Regions from separate parts of the Shewanella sp. MSW genome, predicted to be linked through region 1. Evidence: riboswitches for the same ligand, from Rfam matches in the RefSeq annotation. Region 1 holds a riboswitch; the other holds the start of a gene.
What was found. A riboswitch is a leader RNA that binds a small molecule or an ion and turns the genes downstream of it on or off. The one in region 1 is predicted to bind cobalamin.

Region 1 (9,641 bases):
CATGGGATGCTGCCCCGGCAGCAACAACCTGACAATATGAGGCACCATCAGCCCCACAAAACCTATCCCGCCGCAGTGGGCCACCAGAGTGGCGGTAATAAGCGAGCATAACAGCAGCATGGAAACCCTGAGCCTTTGCACCCTGATCCCCAGAGTGTGGGCGGTTTCATCACCGGCAAGCATCGCCAGCACCTGGCGCTTGAAGGCCAGGATCACCAGCAAGGCCGCCAGCACCACCAGAGTGGGCAGTCCAAGCCCATCCCAACTGGCACGGGCAAAACTCCCCAGACTCCAAAACAGCAAGGAGGTGGTGGCCTGCGGGGTGGAAAAATACAAGATCAAACTGGTGAGGGCGCTGAACATAAAGGAGATGGCGACCCCGGAGAGCAACATTCTCTCTATCTGGTTGCCGATATTCCTGCCCGCGAGCAGCAGTACCATGAGCACAGCCAAACTGGCACCGATAAAGGCTCCCAGCGGCAGCGATATCCCGGAGATGGCCGAACTCAGGCCAAGGCCGGTCGCCAGGGCGACCGAGACCACGGCGCCGAAGCTGGCGCCCGAGCTGATACCGAACAGGTAAGGATCGGCCAACGGGTTGCGGGTCACCGCCTGCAATACATAACCCGACAATGCCAGACCGCTGCCGGCGATAAAGGCCAGCAAGATACGCGGCAGGCGCAGATCCCAGACGATACGCTCGCTGATGGCAGAAGGCTCACCCACGCCCAGCAGGTGTTTGCCAATCACTCTTGCCACATCGAAGAGGCTGATATCGGCGGCGCCAAAACCGGCGGCGGCCAAGGGTGTCAACACAGTGCCGAGCAGCAACAGCAGCCAGCACCAGTAAAGTCTGGGCAAGGGCCTGAGAAACCAGCCGATAAGCGAGCGCCCCGGTGCGGCCACGGAAGCATTCATGCGCCACCTCCCACCGAGCGTGGGCGCCGGTCAGTTTCCTTGTGAGCAACACAGGTTTCGGCCGAGGCAGGCCCTGCCATTGGCTCGACTATCGCAGCGCCTTGAACCTCGCCACTGGCGAGCGCCGCCGAGCTTACAGCCTTGCCGTGACCAGGCTCTGGCGACTGATAGCCGTAAAAGTAGTGGATCAGCGGCCTTCCCAACTGCGGATGCGTCCCCACCTGGCAGCAAACACCGAAGACACCGGCAATTCTGTCTTCGGTCAATACGCTCTGGGGCGAGCCGTGGGCAATACGGCGGCCGTTATCCAGCAGTAAGAGTTCGTCACACAGGGCCGAGGCCAGATTGAGATCGTGAATCGAGGCGATCACCGTGACCCCCAGGCTGCGCACCAGCTCGAGGATCTGGATCTGATAGCGGATATCCAGATGATTAGTGGGCTCGTCCAGGATCAAAAGCTTGGGGCGCTGTACTATGGCGCGGGCAATCAAGGCCCTTTGCTTCTCTCCGCCGGAAAGCTGCGCGAAAGGCTCTGCGGCCTTGTGCTGCAACCCGACCTGCGCCAATGCCGCCTGCACCTGGGCCTTGTCGGTCGCCGATGGCATATCAAACAACCCCTTGTGGGGAGTCAGTCCCATGGCCACTAATTGAGTCAAATCCAGTGCCAACTGGGCCGGGGTATCCTGCAGCACCACGGCCACCTCTTTGGCGAAGGCTTTGGCAGACAAGCTATGGATATCCTGACCAAACAGCTGGATCTGGCCGCTATCCGGGCGGATATAACGATAGAGGCAGCGCAGCAGGCTCGACTTACCGGCACCATTGGGGCCTATGAGCCCGAGCATCTTGCCACTTGGCAGCTCAAAACCCACATCGGCCAATACGCTGTGACCACCGGGAAGCCAGCTAAGCTGTTGCACCTTGAGTGCCAGGCTCATAACCGCCCCCCGACATTGAGCCTGTGACCGGCAGAAGGCTCAAGCTGCAGTGGAAGAATCATCTATTCGCTCCCCCGGTTTACCCGCCCGGGTTTCTGGTTTGGTTTATCAGCCTGGGCAGGTCTCCTGACTCGCCGCCAAAGGCGACTCACAGTTGCGGGCACAGTCCGGGCTTTCCCGGTTCCCTGGGTTGGTTCACCTGCAAAGGCGCCAACACCCTGGCTGCTGCCGCACTTGGCGGCCATTTGGGGTTATTATCCCGGTTTTATCGCCCGGCACAATTGCCCGGCGCAATAGCGCAGCACTATTGCGGCCAGTGGAGCTTGCTGAAACACTGCCATTCCTGGTCACTTTCACCGCTGGCATCACCGCTGGCATCACGGCTGGCATAGAGGGTTATTCTGACCCAGGCCGCATAAGGTAGCTCCAAGGCGTTGAACACTGCCGCAGGCGGTATTTGCCCCGGCAGCAAAATCTCGGCCAGCAGCAGCCGGATAACCCCGCTGTGAGTCAAGATCAGTGCCGCATCGGCGCTTGCTGAAGAACCAGAGCCTTTTGAACCAGAGCCTTTTGAACCAGAGTCTCTTGAATCAGAGCTTTCGGAACAACTAACCTCTCTCGCAAGCCAGCGCTGCACCATAGTCTGCCAGCCATCCAACACCCGGCTACGAAAGGCTGGCAGCGATTCCCCGCCCGGCGGAGTATTGGCCACTGGGTCACGCCAGAAGGCTTCGGCCGCCTCGCTATGCTGCTGATAGACACTCGCCACCTTCATGCCGTCCCAGTCACCGAAGTCTAGCTCCCAGAGCCAGTCATGCTGCTGCAGCGGCGCCGGGAAATAGTCGGGCATATCGGCCTTGAGCTCGGCGGCAAAGGCCTGGCAACGCAGGGCCGGAGAACTCAGCAGCGCCAGGCGTTCGGGCGCACTCGGCAACTGCTCCAGCTCACTACTGATAGCCCGCCAGCTACGCCACATCTGCGCTTTGCCCTCATCGCTCAGGGCCACATCACTGCGGCCGCGGATAATCTCGCCGCCTTCACATTCACCGTGCCGCAGCAGATAGATATTCAGTTGCCTATGTTCAGCCACACACCTCTCCCGTCAGAGTCCCGGTGGTTACCGGGCCAATTTAACCTTGCCGCAGGCCGCCGGAATCCGTATATTATGGACGTCTATACGTATAAATGTCCAAAATAACTTTCCGCGCCCACACACGCCTTTGGCTATCATGCCAGATAGTGTCCCGGGCGTCAGGTCGGCAGAGATGATGTCGCGGATGCCAAGCACCGCGAATGTAAAACAGCAATAAGACAGGTATGAAAGGTAACCCTATGGCGACTTCCCAGCACTCCCCAAGCCAGACAGAGCTCAAGCTCAAACAGACCCTCAAAGAGCGGATCCTGATTTTAGATGGCGCCATGGGCACCATGATCCAGGACTACAAGCTGGAAGAAGCCGATTACCGCGGCGAGCGCTTCAAAGATTGGCATTGCGATGTCAAAGGCAACAATGATCTGCTGGTACTGACCCAGAGCGAGATCATCAAGACCATTCACAGGGAATACCTGCTGGCCGGTGCCGACATCATAGAAACCAACACCTTCAACGCCACCACCATTGCCATGGCCGACTACGAGATGCAAAACCTGGCGGCGGAGATCAATTACCAAGGCGCCAAAATCGCCCGCGAAGTGGCCGATGAAGTGGCCGCCGCCAGCGGTATTCCCCGCTATGTGGCCGGGGTGCTCGGCCCCACCAACCGCACCTGCTCCATCAGTCCGGATGTGAATGATCCCGGCTTTCGCAACATACATTTCGACGATCTTGTGTTGGCCTACAGCGAATCCACCGAGGCGCTGATCGCCGGTGGCGCCGACATCATCCTGGTGGAAACCATCTTCGATACTCTCAATGCCAAGGCGGCGCTGTTTGCCATCGAAAATGTGTTCGAGAAACTGGACCAAAGGTTGCCGGTGATGATTTCCGGCACCATTACCGATGCCTCGGGCCGCACCCTGACAGGGCAAACCACAGAGGCCTTTTACCATTCTCTCAGACATATCAAGCCGCTGAGCATAGGCCTAAACTGCGCCCTGGGCCCGAAAGAACTGCGGCCCTATGTCGAGGAGCTTTCCCGTATCAGCGAGTGCTTTGTCTCGGCGCACCCCAATGCCGGTCTGCCCAATGAATTCGGCGGCTATGACGAGACTCCGGCAGAGATGGCAAGCGTGATAGGCCCCTGGGCCGAAGAGGGTCTGCTCAATATTGTCGGCGGCTGCTGCGGCACCACGCCTGCGCATATCAAGGCGATTTCTGAAGCCGTTAGCCCTCATGCACCAAGGCCGCTGCCTGAGCTGCCGGTGGCATGTCGCCTCTCCGGACTGGAACCCCTGACCATAGATGCAAGCAGCCTGTTTGTGAATGTGGGCGAGCGCACCAATGTCACCGGCTCGGCCCGGTTTCTCAAGTTAATCAAAGAAGGCCAGTACGAAACCGCGCTGGAGGTGGCCCGTGACCAGGTAGAAAACGGCGCCCAGATCATAGATATCAACATGGATGAGGGCATGCTCGACGGGGTCGAGATGATGCAGAAATTCCTCAACCTTATCGCCTCAGAGCCGGATATCAGCAAGGTACCTGTGATGATCGACTCCTCCAAGTGGGAGGTGATTGAGGCCGGGCTCAAGTGCATTCAGGGCAAGGGAATAGTCAACTCCATCTCCCTCAAAGAGGGCGAGGCCAAGTTTATTGAACAGGCCAAACTGGTGAAGCGCTACGGCGCCGCCGCCATCATCATGGCCTTCGACGAACAGGGCCAGGCCGACACTCGGGAGCGCAAAACCGAGATCTGTACCCGCGCCTACCGGGTGCTGGTGGATAAGGTGGGCTTCCCGCCGGAAGATATTATCTTCGACCCCAATATCTTCGCCATCGCCACCGGCATAGAGGAGCACGATAACTATGCGGTGGACTTTATCGGCGCCATTGCAGATATCAAGGCCAACCTGCCCCATGCGATGATTTCCGGCGGGGTGTCCAACGTTTCTTTCTCCTTTCGCGGCAACAACCCGGTGCGAGAAGCCATTCATGCCGTGTTCCTCTATCACGCCATCAAGGCGGGGATGGATATGGGCATAGTCAACGCCGGTCAGTTGGCCATCTATGATGATATCGACCCTGAGCTGAAGCAGAAGGTAGAGGCCGTGGTGCTCAACCTGCCCTGCCCGGTTACCGACTCCAGTAACACAGAGCAGCTGCTCGAAGTCGCCGAGAAGTATCGCGGTGGCCCGGGCGGCGCAGGCAAGAAAGAAGATCTCGAATGGCGCAAGTTGCCGGTCAACAAGCGCCTGGAACACGCGCTGGTGAAAGGGATCACCGAATACATAGATGCCGACACCGAAGAAGCGCGCCTGCAGGCCAAGCGGCCGCTGGATGTGATTGAAGGCCCGCTGATGGACGGCATGAACGTGGTGGGCGATCTCTTTGGCGCCGGTAAGATGTTTCTGCCGCAAGTGGTCAAGTCCGCCCGGGTGATGAAAAAAGCGGTCGCCTATCTCAACCCCTATATCGAAGCCGAAAAAGTCGAAGGCCAGAGCAACGGCAAGGTGCTGATGGTCACGGTCAAGGGCGATGTTCACGACATAGGCAAGAACATAGTCGGGGTGGTGCTGGCCTGTAACGGCTATGAAGTGATAGATCTCGGTGTCATGGTGCCGGTGGAGAAAATCATCGAAGTCGCCAAGGCCGAGAAGGTCGACATCATAGGCATGTCCGGGCTCATTACCCCGAGCCTGGATGAGATGGTGCACAACGTTAAAACCTTCGAGCGCGAAGGTCTGACCCTGCCGGCGATTATCGGTGGTGCCACCTGCTCCAAGATCCATACCGCTGTGAAGATAGCGCCTCATTACCCCCACGGCGCCATCTATATCGCCGATGCCTCGCGCGCCGTGCCCATGGTCAGCAAGCTCATCAACAATGAAACCCGCCAGGCCACCATAGACGAAACCTATCGCGAATATGAAATGATGCGCCAAAAGCGCCTGTCGCAGACCAAGCGCAAGCAGATAGTGCCCTTGCAGGTAGCACGGGATAACCGCTGCAGCCACGACTGGGCCAACTACCAAGCAATGAAGCCCAACACCCCGGGGATCCAGGTGTTTGACGACTATCCGCTGGAGGACTTGCTCGAGCGCATCGACTGGACGCCGTTTTTCCGCGCCTGGGAATTGCACGGTCATTTCCCGCAGATCCTGGATGATGAAGTCGTTGGTACTGAGGCCCGTAAAGTCTATGCCGACGGCAAGGCGATGCTGGAGCAAATCATCCAAGAGAAGTGGCTCACCGCCAAGGGGGTTATCGGCCTCTTTCCCGCCAACAGCGTCAACTTCGATGATATCGAGATCTACACAGATGACTCTCGCAGCCAAGTGTTGCTGACCACCCATCATCTACGGATGCAGCTGGAGCGGGTGGGCAACCACAACTTCTGTCTCTCTGACTTTGTTGCTCCCAAAGAGAGCGGCGTGGCCGACTATATGGGTGGATTTGCGGTCACCGCCGGCCATGGCATCGACGCCCATATTGCCCGTTTTGAGGCGGCCCACGATGACTACAGCGCCATCATGCTCAAGTGTCTGGCCGACCGCCTGGCCGAAGCCTTCGCCGAGCGGATGCACGAGCGGGTGCGGAAGGAGTTCTGGGGTTATGCCAGCGAAGAAAACCTGGATAACGAGGCGCTTATTCGTGAAAAGTACAAGGGCATACGCCCGGCTCCCGGCTACCCTGCCTGCCCGGACCACACGGAAAAAGGCCTGCTTTGGCAGCTTCTTAAGCCAGATGAGTGTATCGACCTCAAGATCACCGAAAGCTTTGCCATGTACCCTACGGCGGCGGTCAGCGGCTGGTACTTTGCGCACCCACAATCACGCTATTTTGGGGTAAGCAACATAGGCCGAGATCAGGTGGAAGACTACGCCCGCCGCAAAGGGATGACAGTGGCCGAAGCCGAAAAATGGCTGGCCCCGGTGTTGGATTATGATCCTGAGTAAAAGAGGCTCTTAAGCGAACAACTGAGCTGTTCAGGGGCTTTCGCCTTTTCTCATCAGAGCCCCTGATTGCTGACCATTGTTCCTCTTTAAAACAAGCGCTTCCCAAAATCCGTTATTGTCTCCAATCACAGCCCTCTGGGCTTTCGCCCCGAGGGCTGGTGTAAAGGCCGCGAAAACATCAGCATCTATATCAGCGGTGTTGGATATCCCGAAGGATTATTGGCAATGAGTCAGCTCAGGTTCAGGAAGGGTAAAAACATGCACTCACCAAATCGCCAATAAAAACCTAACCAACTGTTAAATAATAAAATTATATGAATGAGCTTGGAGCTTCGACGGCTTAAAACACCTTACATCCAAGCCGGTAAACCGACGCTACGCACGCATGGGACTTGTGCACAACCTGCCTAACAACTCCAACTTGGACAATCCAAAATACACAATAAAATCAAGTAGATAGAGACTTTAGCGGCGGCAATCCCAGCATCATCCCCTCCCCTCATAGTTATCACACAAGATCTGAAGCTATCTCTGTGACAAGGCTCTTATTGTTCTATTTTTTGAGACAAAGAGACACATAGTTGCGGGCTTCTGTAAGCGCTTAACTTACCTTAAAGTATGACTCATCAACCCGATAAACATTTTAATAAAACGACTTAGCAGTCTTAGGAGTCTATGATGAAACTGAACAAAATAATGATGATGGCTGCAGGAGCAGCATTGGTATGTAGCAGTGCACAAGCAGTCGAGATAGAGTACTTCGCCGGGGCAGGTCTGGGCTACCAGGCTGATGAAATTGAGGGTGTAGTCAATAAAGACACCGAAGATATGAGCTATCAGGCACGTATAGGTATGCTGATTGAACAGCAACACCGTATTACCGGTACTTTTGGTTACATGGAAGATAAGTTCAGCGTTGCCGCCAACAACTACAAACAGGAACAATACAGCTGGCTGGTATCCTATGATTACCTATTGCCGGTGCATAAAGATGTCAATCTGTTCGCCGGTGTCAGTATGGGCGCCAATGACAACAAGATTGCCGGCAAATCTTCAACAGATTTCGTCTGGGGTGGTCAAGTCGGTGTCCAGTACAAATGGAGTGAACATTTCTCCTCAGACCTTGGCTATCGTTACCTGGCCCAGGACTATGAAAAGAACGGCATCGAAATTAATGACAGCCAGCAAGTATATTTGACCTTGGATTACAAGTTCTAAACTGTATTGACATAGTTTTCAAAGGGTACTGATAGTTTAAGTACCCGGGAATTTTAAACTCATTCTTCTTCATTCATCAACTATTGACCATTTGGCAAGTGCCAGTCAGCTTTAGGGCGACTGGCATTTTTTTATCATATTGATTTTTATAATATTGGTTGTCATTTAATGTCTATGTCCCGCAGATAGGAACTTAAACCAGCATGATGGGAAACAAGCCAATGGCAGACAAGCTTTCAGCAAGACCTTAGGCAATTGTGTAAGGTATGCTGAGAGTTAAATAAAAAAATCCGATGACTGTTAGCCACCGGATTTTTAACTTTATAAATGAAACTGCAAACACTCAGGCTTAACAGTTCACGATTTACCTGAGCTGACTATCTGTAACCTCAGTCTTCCACTGGGGAAACCACAAACAGCAAATCGCCTTGGGACACCTGTTGACCATTACTGTTGAGGATCCGCTCGATGCGGTATTTCTTGTCCTCTGGATACAGCTCGGCGCCTTTGCGGTTAAAGCCTGCCAGTGTCACCTGAGAGAACATCTTCATCGCTTCGGTCAGTGCCAGCGTCTGATCGACAGTCACTATATCGCCTTCCTTAACGAAGTCGGCTTCGCCCGGTGCCGGAGAGGTATAGAAGATACCCGCGCCCTGAGCCAACACCTTGAGCTCGTTGGACTCACCCACACGCAGCGATTCGGTATCCACACCTTGAGTTTCGGCAGCGGCTTCCATTTCGGCGATCAGGGCTGGGATATCCAGCTCGGCCATCAGGCGCGGCAGATAGTTGGTGTCATACACGCCTTCACGGAAGGTCTCGTCGGCCAGGATCCGCTTCAGCAGCGGGATGTTGGTGGCGATACCCTTGATGACCACCTGATCCAGATAGTCATACATCTTGGCAATCACATCGTCCCGGCTTTCACCACGGATGATGATCTGGGCAATCAGGCTGTCGTAGTATGGCGACACTTCTTTGCCATCGGCCGCGATAGAGATGATTTCCACATCATCGCGCTCAGGCATCACGCACTCAGTGATAAGCCCCGGGTTTGGCACCAACTGCAGAACGCCCTGGCTGTCCAGTGCCGCCTTCTCGGCTGTCACCCGCACTTCCATCGCATAACCGATTTCCTGCGGCTGCAGATCTTCAATGGAGCGACCGGCTGCCACATCGAATTGGGCGCTGACGATATCAATACCGGAAGTCGCTTCGGTTACCGGGTGCTCTACCTGCAGACGGGTATTCATCTCCATAAAGTAGACTTCGTTGGCATCCAGGTTATAGATGAACTCAACGGTACCTGCGCCCATATAGTCGGTGGCATCACCCAGAGCACGGGTGTATTCCATCACCTTCTGCTTGAGTTCTTCAGGCAGCATGGTGGAACCGGACTCTTCAATCACCTTCTGGTTGTTACGCTGCACCGAGCAGTCACGCAGACCCAGTACCTTGGTGTTGCCGAACTTGTCACGCAGCAGCTGAACTTCAATGTGACGCAGGGAAGTCACA
Region 2 (9,641 bases), on a different contig from region 1:
ATCCACAAAGCCTTCACGATCCAGATGCATCAGCACCTTGGCGTTGGCGGGTTTACCGGTCAGGTGGTAACGATCGACAACAGTCATCCCTACAGTCAGTTCGCTCTGGGTTTCGATGGCCACATGGCAGTCCAGGCCGATGAACAGCTCAGGCTTGAGCAGCCAGGCTATGGTGCAGGGGTCATGCAGTGGTGCGCCATCAAAGCCCCACTTGGGATCCTTGTGGTAGATAACAAAGAATTCCAGCAGATCGGCAACACACTTGGCAACCTTGTTGGGAATAGCGCGGAAACGGGCCACATCCTGTTCCATGATCTGCGCCTCATGGGTCACATCCAGCCCGGCCATGACGATGGGGATATCTGACTTGAACACCATGTCGGCCGCTTCCGGGTCAACAAAAATGTTGAATTCGGCGGCAGGAGTCCAGTTGCCGACACCGGCGGCGCCGCCCATCAGCACTATCTGTTCGATACGGGATTTGAGTTCGGGATAGGCACTCAGGAAAATCGCGATATTGGTTAATGGCCCGGTGGGCACCAGAGTCACCGGCTGGCTGCTTTGGCGGATTTTTTCGGCCATCAGTTCCCAGGCCATTACCGGCTGAGGTTCAAAGGCGGGATCCGGTAGTTCAGGACCATCGAGCCCGGATTCACCGTGAACATTGTCGGCAATGATCAGCTCTCTTGCCAAAGGCTTGGGGGCACCGCTGGCTACAGGTATATCGGTTCTGCCCAGTAGAGTAAGCACTCGCATGGCATTGTTGAGTGTTTTTTCCTGGGTTTGGTTACCGGCGCTGGTAGTCACGGCCAATAGTTCCAGTTCAGGGTTGGCCAGGGCCAGGATCAAGGCAATGGCATCATCATGGCCGGGATCGCAGTCGAGAATGATAGGGCGTTTCATGCTGTTACTCCTTTCGCAATTTGCCCGAGCATAGCATGACTCAGTGGCGTGCGCAGACCCCAATGGCAAACTGTGAAGTGTTCCTCAACTGATTGTTGAAATCTGCTACAATCCGCGGCCTTAAAGGATTGAATCAAAGGGGGCTCGGTGGGAAAGATACGGGCAATCTGGAAAGACCTGGCTTTTATCGGCTCTTTTGCGCTTGCCGGTGGACTGTTCTCGGCTCTTGGGCTCTTTTTTGTCAAGGATAGTGTTGAATCCTGGCAGGAAGTGAATATCCTGCTCGAGCGAGGTGTCGAGACCCAAGGTTATATCGCCCGGCGTGCTCAACAATATGTGCCCCCGGGGCGCTGGGGTGTCGGCCGTTATGAGTGGGATTGCCTGGTGCATTACCAGTTGCCTAACGGCGGTGAGCATTATATCTGGAATCCCCCAGACCTGCTTTGCGACTCAAAAAGCGTCGGTGAGGCTGTGACCCTTTGGTATTTGCCTGAGGAACCTGGCATAGCGCGCACCGATATCCAGTACTATCGAGAGCAACAAAATACCTGGCACGAACTGTTGGGTATTCTATTGGCGTTGCCTATGTTGGCGCTAGGCGGTTGGACTCTGACCAAAGCGGGTCAATGTTTACGCTTTTTCCTGGCCAGAGAGCGACTCTCTCCTCGGCTTGAGCCGTTGCTGGAGGCCGATACCCCCGACGAGTTACTGGCATTTCTTGAAGTCAACCGGGCCAGCCCGGCCAGTAGCTTTTTGGGGCGGCAGGCTCTTGGCTACATTGCCGCCAGACCTGAATGGCAGACGCGTTTTCTTGCCTGGTTTGTCCCTGTGTGCCTCAAGTGGGAGTCGTCAAGTAAAGGCGAGGGCGCCTCTGGCCTCGAACTTTCATTGCAATGGACTCTCGGTCGTCGTTACCCTGAGTTTACTCTGGCACTGCTCGATGGCATTCGCAGCCTGTTTACTGAGCATGAACTGGCGAAGATGGTCTTCTCCCAGCATCTGACCGAGCTGCAACGCAAACCTTGGAGCACTGAAATTCAGGGGCAATTCAATGCCTTGTTATTGGGGCGGCAAATGCCTTTGGGTGACAACGGATTTATCCACACCGAGGTGAGTCGCTTGGTATGTCTTGGCTGGCTTTTGAATAACCTGGAATCGCTGCCAGAGGTTTGGCGAGGCGCTACTGCAGCCTTGCTCAAGGCGCTCGCAGCGCAGCTGCCACTCAATCCTTTGAGCCGTAAACAGCGTAAAAAACAAGTGTCATACTGGCGCAATATTCTCACCAGTCTGGCATCCAAGTCTAACTCGGGGGCAATAGGTCGAAAGCGCCAGGCACAGCTGGATCAAATGGAAGCCGATATCCAGGCTCTGGCCGCTAGCCGCGGTTTTAAGCTGACCAGGTAAGATGAAAAAGCGTCGATGTGCTATCTATTGGCGATATCTGTAAACCAATGACGACTGACGGGGTGAGATATCTCTGATTCTGTGGCGAACGGAATGTAAATCTCTTTTCTGTCACTTTGCAGTTCATTCAGGTATGTTAAAATTGTTTGCTGTTTCAGGGAGTCAGAAACTCTGGTGAAACTTTGGTTGCCTTAAGCCATTCAATAATTGGTGCGGCGTTTTCGGATCTTGGATCTGTTATTGGGAGAAAACATGGAACATTTCATCGGAGCCATCAAAAAATACGCCGACTTTACCGGTCGAGCCCGACGGACAGAATACTGGATGTTTGTTCTGTTCTATATCATTTTCAGTATGGTTGTCAGTGCTATCGACTATGCTCTGGGTACCACAGTGCTGGGGCTGATTTATTCTTTGGGTCTGCTATTACCCTCTATTGCGATTGCGGCGCGTCGACTGCATGACACTGACCGCAGTGGTTGGTGGCAGCTGTTGGGGCTAATCCCTGTTATAGGTTGGATTGTACTGCTGGTCTTCTACTGCCAGGACAGCGAAGTGGGTGACAACCGTTTTGGCAGTAACCCCAAAGAGCTGGGTTAATAGCTAAGAGCATAAAAAGGGAGCCTCGGCTCCCTTTTTGTTTTTCAGGGTAAATCTGCGGCGGTCCGTCGTCGTCAAAATTAGACATTTATCCATATAGACGTCTATAATGCCCGCTCTCGGCCAGGCCGGGAATGACAGCACAGTATTTCAGTCAACCTCTCGTGGTGCCCCGGAATTAAAGACCGGGGATAATCGGGAAGCCGGTGAGAATCCGGCACTGCCCCCGCAACGGTAAATGGTGAGAGACAGGCGCGCCCAAGCGGCGTCATAAAAGCCGGTTCTTGCGCGGTCAACCGCATAGCCAAAGTCCGGAGACCGGCCCTGGAGGTATTTCGATGATTTCGGTGGGCAGATCTCGAAATGCGGCAGCCAAGGGGCTCTCCCTGCCGTGGCACTCTTGCCCCGTTTCCCTTTCAGGAGTCAAAGGAAAATGGGTTTCAAACTAAATCATCTCGCGCTGCTTTGCGGTGCATTTACCTCTGTTCCCGTCATGGCGAGCGTGACACCCAAGGCTGTGGATGAACAGCTGGTGGTCATTGGCCGTCAGGATGACACGCCGCTCAATATTGCTGCCAATGTGGTGGTCATAGATGCCGCCGATATTCAGCAAAGTGGTGCCAGTAATCTGAGCGAGTTGCTGCGTGGCCGCAGTGGCATTCAAATATCCGACAATAACTCAGGGCCTGTGCTGGCGATGCGCGGTTTTTCGGCCAGTCAGGCGGTGAATAACACCCTGATACTGATTGATGGTCGCCGACTCAACAATATCGATATTGCCGCTCCCAGTCTGAGTGCCATTGCAGTCAATCAGATTGAAAGGGTGGAGATCCTATCCGGCAGTGCCGGGGTGCTTTATGGCGATCAGGCCGTCGGTGGGGTGATCAATATTATCACCAAGGCACCCAATGCCAGCGGTGGCAACCTGACCCTCTCAGGTGGCAGCTTCGATACCTACGAAGGCCGTGGCGATCTGTCCGGTGCCATCAATGACAACTGGCGTTACTATTTGGCTGCTGCTTATAACGAGAGTGACAACTACCGTAAAAACAATGCCAACGAAACCGGTTCTGTGCTGGGGCGTCTGCAATATGATTCAGAGTTGACCAACTTCTTTGTCGAAGGCAGTTACTACGATAATAAGCGTCAGACCCCTGGTGCGTTGACCAAGGCACAGTTTGAGGTCGATCCTCGCCAGGCGACATCGACGCCGGGGGATTACAACCATGAGATGACTTCCGCCTGGCGTGCTCATATTCAGCGCCAGGTGCACGCCAACTGGGCTTTGGTTGCGGACCTTAACTACAGTGACACTCTAGTGTCCAGCGTCAGCTATGGCAGCCCGGGTCGGAATGAGCGCTCGTTGTTGGAATTCAACCCCAAGGCGCTTGGGCGTTATCAGACCCGCAATGGTGAGCTGAGCATAGTCATAGGCGCAGATATTCAACGGGGTGAAACCGAGTTCGATCTCAGTTATATGCAGCGCAGCAATACCCAAACCATGACCAGCACCTATCTACAGGCCAATGTGCCACTGACCAGCAGCCTGAGCTATGTGGTGGGTGGGCGCTATGCCAAGGTCAAGGATGAACTCAAGGATGGTAAAGTTTATCCCAATGGCATAGATCTGGATGAAGACGCTCACGCGCTCGAGTTGGGGCTCAACTATCGGCCGCTGGAAGGCCACAGATTTTATCTTCGCGGTGATGAGAGCTTCCGTTTCGCCAAGGTCGATGAGCAAGCTTATACGCCGCCAACGGTCGTCGGCCTCAAGCCGCAGACCGGCCGTTCCATTGAAGCCGGCTGGGATTGGACCTTGAGCAACCAGAGCCTGCGTCTGAACCTGTACCGGCTGTCGCTGGAAGATGAAATTGTCTTTGATCCCAGTGCCGATATGCCTATCGGCGGCGCTTTCCCCGGTGCCAACGTCAATGCCGATGCTTCCCGTCGTTATGGCGCCAGCCTCGACTGGGACTGGCAGCTCAATGAGATGCTGCAGTTGGGACTTGAGTACAACTATATCGATGCCGAATTTACTGAAGGCGCCAACAAAGGCAAATCTCTCTCCTGGGTGGCCGAGCATTCAGGGCGTGTCTACACCAGTGTGGACTTTGGTCAGCACTGGCAGCTATTTGTCGAGGGCCAGTATTTGGGTGACAGATATATGGAAGGTGACAATGGCAATCAGCACGATAAACTGGACAGCTACTGGCTGGGAAATATCGCCCTCAACTACAGCCGTGATGCCTGGCTTGCCAGCCTGAGGGTCGACAACCTGTTTGACAAGCAATATGCCAGCTCAGGTTATTTCAGTACCTGGGGCGATGGTTATTACTCAGGAAGCGGCCGGGCGCTGAGATTCAGCGTCAGCTATCGCTTCTGATAGCATAGAAAGCCGGGGTTTCCCGGCTTTTTTCTGCCCGTATTTCTATCGGTTGTAGTTTAGAACCTGGGCCTTTTCGAGCACCGACAAGGAGGCAAGAGTCGAAATATGAAAGCTGATTTTAGGTATGGTTTGAGAGGCGGGGTTATAGCCCTGTTGTCGCTGTTTTTGCTGGCGTGCTCAGAACCCAAGCTGGCTTATATCGGCAGTAATGGCAAACTGCTGGCCTTCGGTGACAGCCTGACCCAAGGCGTGGGTGCCAAGGCCGGGCATGATTATCCCAGCCGTCTGGCTGAGTTGTGCCGTTGTGAGGTGATCAACGCCGGGATTTCCGGTGAGCAATCGGCTGCCGGGCTTGAGCGTTTGCCGGCGCTGCTGGATGAAACCAAGCCGGATCTGCTTATTTTGCTTGAAGGCGGTAACGATATTCTCCGCGGTCGCAGCCAGGCGCAATTGACGCAAAACATTGAGACCATGTTACTTGAGGCCAAAGAGCGGCAAATTCCGGTAGTGCTGCTGGCTGTGCCGCAAAAGAGTCTGTTGCTGTCACCTCTGCCTTTATATGCCGAACTGGCCGACAAGCACGGTGCCATATTGCTGGAGGATACTTTATCTGAGCTTTTGCGTTCAAACGAGCTCAAGTCAGATAATGTACATCTTAATCAACAGGGTTATTTACGTTTGGCACAAATCATCTTCTCCAAGCTGCAGGAGGCGGGCGCTTTTTGATGCTACTTTTTTGATTCTATTTAGCAAAAACCGGGCTAATTATCGATTGAACTTGACCCTGGTGGGCGTTTTGTGGGTAAATTCTCTGCCATAATAAATGGCAATAGTGCCTTCATAATAAATAACAGCAGGTTTAAAGAATCACATGACAGATCTTGAGCAGCAGGTTTTTACTCAAGTGCGTGCCATTATTGCCAACGAAGAGCAGGTGATAGGGCGCCGCGGCATCCTGATCCCGCTTAAGAAGGCTATTATTGCCGATGGTGATATCCGCAATGTGATCGATATTGTCGCGACCGATCCCGCGCTGGCAGCCCATTTGCTGTGGCGCAGCAATAACGCGCTCTCACCTTCAGTCCAGCCCAACCGCAGCCTCAAGGATGCCTTGGTGCGCCTTGGACAGGTCAATATCTACCGTTATGCCTTTAGTTTCTATCTTAAGGAGCGGCTCGATGAATTGCCGCAGCCATATCGCAAGCTGGTACAAGGCTATTGGCGTTTGACCGAGTCAGTGGCGATCGAATCTGTGGACAGTTTGCATCAGATGCAAGGGGTGCAGATAGACGCGGACGAAGTGCAGACTCTGGCACTATTCAGCGTATTCGGTCAGATAATAGCCCTGACAGCGTTTGCTTATCTCAACGCCGAAGCCGAGCAATGCTTTCCGCTGGGCATTATCAAGACATTAATAGATACCCAGCAGCAGACGCTGACGGTGGAAGCTTTTGAATCTCTGGGGTTGGATGATGAGCTGCAAAGCGAGTTTATGGTTGCTCATAACCTGAGACAGACCCGGGATCCCAATTCGCCCGGACTGGTACTGAGAAGGGTATTGTCCCAGCGCGGTCTGCTGCTGAATCCTCTCTAGATGCTTTGTGACTGCCGCCGCCTTTAAGGGACGGTGGCAGCCGCTCAGTCAGTGTCTGTCCTGACGCTGTAATCCCTCTTTGGCAATCAATTCCAGCAGCCTTTGCAGTTGCACTCTATTGCTGCTGTCGCGGCGGTAGGCACCGAACAGCGGCCGTTTCAGGCCTTCCTGCCCCAGTTTCACCGAGGTCAGGCTCAAGCCCTGGGCTTCGGTCAGTGACCAGCTGGGTAAGGCCGCTACCCCTTCTTTACAGGCGATGCGTTGCAGCAATACATTGGTGAGATCGCAGCGTTTTTGTGGGCCAGGCACCACCCCGGCCGGCTCAAGGAAGTGACGGAAAATATCCAGCCTTTCCAGCGGTACCGGATAACTGATGATAGCTTCCCCGGCCAGTTGCTGCGGCAGAATATAGCTGTTGCCTGCCAGCGGGTGATCTTTGGCCATCACCAGTCTCACCTCAAAATCAAACAGATGCTGGTAGGCAAGGGCATGGCCGGGTACAGGATCTGAGGTTAGCACTATATCCAGCTCACCGGTTTCCAGTGCATTGAGTGAGTCGAACAGGTGGCGGCTGGAGAGATCCAGATTGGCATCCGGATAAGACTGATGAAAGGCTTCCATCACAGGCATTAACCAGCGAAAGCAGCTGTGGCACTCAATACCCACCTTCAAGGGGCCGCAGTTTCCTGATAGGCCTCGCTTGAGTACAAATTCGGTTTCCTGTACCCGAGGTAATATCTCTTCTGCCAGGGTCAGCAGACGACTACCTTCAAGCGTGAAGGTCAGAGGTTTGCTTTTGCGGACAAATACCTGGGAGTTAATCCGGGTCTCCAGCTCTTTAATTTGGTGCGACAGTGCCGACTGGGTGACAAAACGTTTCTTCGCCGCGCCGGCCAGACTGCCACTTTCTTTCAGTGCTATCAGAGTACGAAGGTGTCTCAGCTCTATCATTTCCTCTCCACATGAATGCCGCTCATGTTGCCCTTGAATTCAATTCGGTTGCCTGTGTTGAGACTAACACAATAAACTTCTAGACGTCCAGACGCCCATGTTTATTTGTTGTATTCCGGCGTCATCAGTCATTTGCCGCATGTTTTATAAAGGATGGTATACATTATGCGATTAAACAGTCTTGGCTTTCCCCGTATCGGGCGTCGACGTGAACTCAAGTTTGCTTTGGAGAAGTATTGGCGTGGTGAGTCCAGCGTGGCCGAATTAGAAAGCGTTGCCAATGAGCTTAGGCGCACCCATTGGCAGTGGCAGGCTGATGCCGGGGTGGAGCTGTTACCGGTCGGCGATTTTGCTTACTATGATCAGGTGCTGACCCTGAGTGCGACTCTGGGGGTAATCCCAGAGCGTCACTGTGATGGCGGCGCTGTCAATCTCGATACCCTGTTCCGGATTGCCCGTGGCCGAGCGCCCAGTGGCAAGCATGCGCCGGCGTCTGAAATGACCAAGTACTTCAACACCAACTACCATTATCTGGTGCCTGAGCTCAGCGAAGATCAACGCTTCGATATCGCCTGGGAACAGTTGTTTGAAGAGGTGACCGAGGCTCAGGCGTTGGGCCACACCGCCAAGCCGGTACTCTTGGGGCCGGTCACTTTCCTGTATCTGTCCAAAACAGTGGGTTCAGAGTTCGACCGTTTGACACTGCTGCCGGCGCTGCTGGAATGTTATCAAACCATTCTGGCCCGATTTGCCGCCCAAGGCGTCGAATGGGTGCAATTGGATGAACCTGCGCTGGCACTTGAGCTGGATGACAACTGGCAGCAGGCCTTTAATCAGGCCTACGGCGTGTTCAAGTCGGCGCCGCTCAAGCTGTTGCTGGCAACCTATTACGGCACTGTCGCCCACCATCAAAGTCTGTTGTCGGCACTGCCGGTGGCGGGTATTCACCTGGATCTGGTCACCGCGCCCGAGCAGTTGCAGGCCTTTGCTGGTGCATTGGCACCCGAGCAGGTGTTGTCGGTTGGGGTGATCAACGGCCGTAACGTCTGGGCCGCCGATCTGGATCTTGTGGCCGAGCAGTTGGCGCCACTGGCACGGGATCTGGGAGACCGGCTCTGGCTCGCTACTTCCTGCTCCCTGTTGCATACCCCGGTGGATCTTGAGGTGGAAACCGCGCTGGCGCCCGAGCTTAAAAGTCTGCTGGCCTTTGCCCGGCAAAAACTCACCGAGTTGCAGGAGCTCAAGGCGCTTTTGGAGGCGCCTGAGACTGAAAATGCCAAAGCCGTGGTCACCCGTTGCCGGAGTCGGCGCGCGGCCAGGGCGCAGGGGCGTAATCAACCGCTCAGTGCCAGAATTGATGCCTTGATTGCGGCTGATTACGACCGAAACCATGAGTTTGAGGTGCGCAGACAAGCCCAGCAGGCCAGGTTCAAGCTGCCTTTGTTGCCGACGACTACCATAGGTTCATTCCCGCAGACGGCGGCCATTCGTAACCTGCGTAGCCGCTGGCGCAAGGGGGAGTTGGACGATGCTGTATACACAGAGCAACTGCAACAGGTGACCCGGGATACCATAGAACGGCAGCTCAAGCTGGGAATAGATGTGCTGGTACACGGTGAAGCCGAGCGCAACGACATGGTGGAATACTTTGGTGAACAGCTCGACGGCGTTGGTTTTACCAAACATGGCTGGGTGCAGAGTTATGGTTCTCGTTGCGTTAAGCCGCCGCTGATCTATGCCGATGTGACCCGTCCCAAGGCGATGACAGTCGACTGGGCCGAGTATGCCCAGAGTCTAACCGAT

Region 2: another riboswitch for cobalamin. It lies ahead of AYI96_RS11075 (TonB-dependent receptor); the one in region 1 lies ahead of AYI96_RS02505 (ABC transporter ATP-binding protein).

Annotation. Positions count from the first base shown of each region.
Region 1 covers NZ_LVDR01000002.1:194,862-204,502, reverse strand. The annotation lists gene AYI96_RS02510 (FecCD family ABC transporter permease) at 1-918, opposite strand, end outside; gene AYI96_RS02505 (ABC transporter ATP-binding protein) at 915-1,856, opposite strand; cobalamin riboswitch at 1,955-2,092, opposite strand; gene AYI96_RS02500 (histidine phosphatase family protein) at 2,161-2,946, opposite strand; gene metH (methionine synthase) at 3,189-6,908, shown strand; gene AYI96_RS02490 (outer membrane beta-barrel protein) at 7,587-8,126, shown strand; gene AYI96_RS02485 (biotin carboxylase N-terminal domain-containing protein) at 8,516-9,641, opposite strand, start outside.
Region 2 covers NZ_LVDR01000008.1:212,007-221,647, reverse strand. The annotation lists gene rihA (pyrimidine-specific ribonucleoside hydrolase RihA) at 1-903, opposite strand, end outside; gene AYI96_RS11085 (DUF3592 domain-containing protein) at 1,051-2,307, shown strand; gene AYI96_RS11080 (DUF805 domain-containing protein) at 2,560-2,907, shown strand; cobalamin riboswitch at 3,056-3,249, shown strand; gene AYI96_RS11075 (TonB-dependent receptor) at 3,341-5,290, shown strand; gene AYI96_RS11070 (GDSL-type esterase/lipase family protein) at 5,399-6,019, shown strand; gene AYI96_RS11065 (HDOD domain-containing protein) at 6,165-6,887, shown strand; gene AYI96_RS11060 (LysR family transcriptional regulator) at 6,936-7,838, opposite strand; gene metE (5-methyltetrahydropteroyltriglutamate--homocysteine S-methyltransferase) at 8,004-9,641, shown strand, end outside.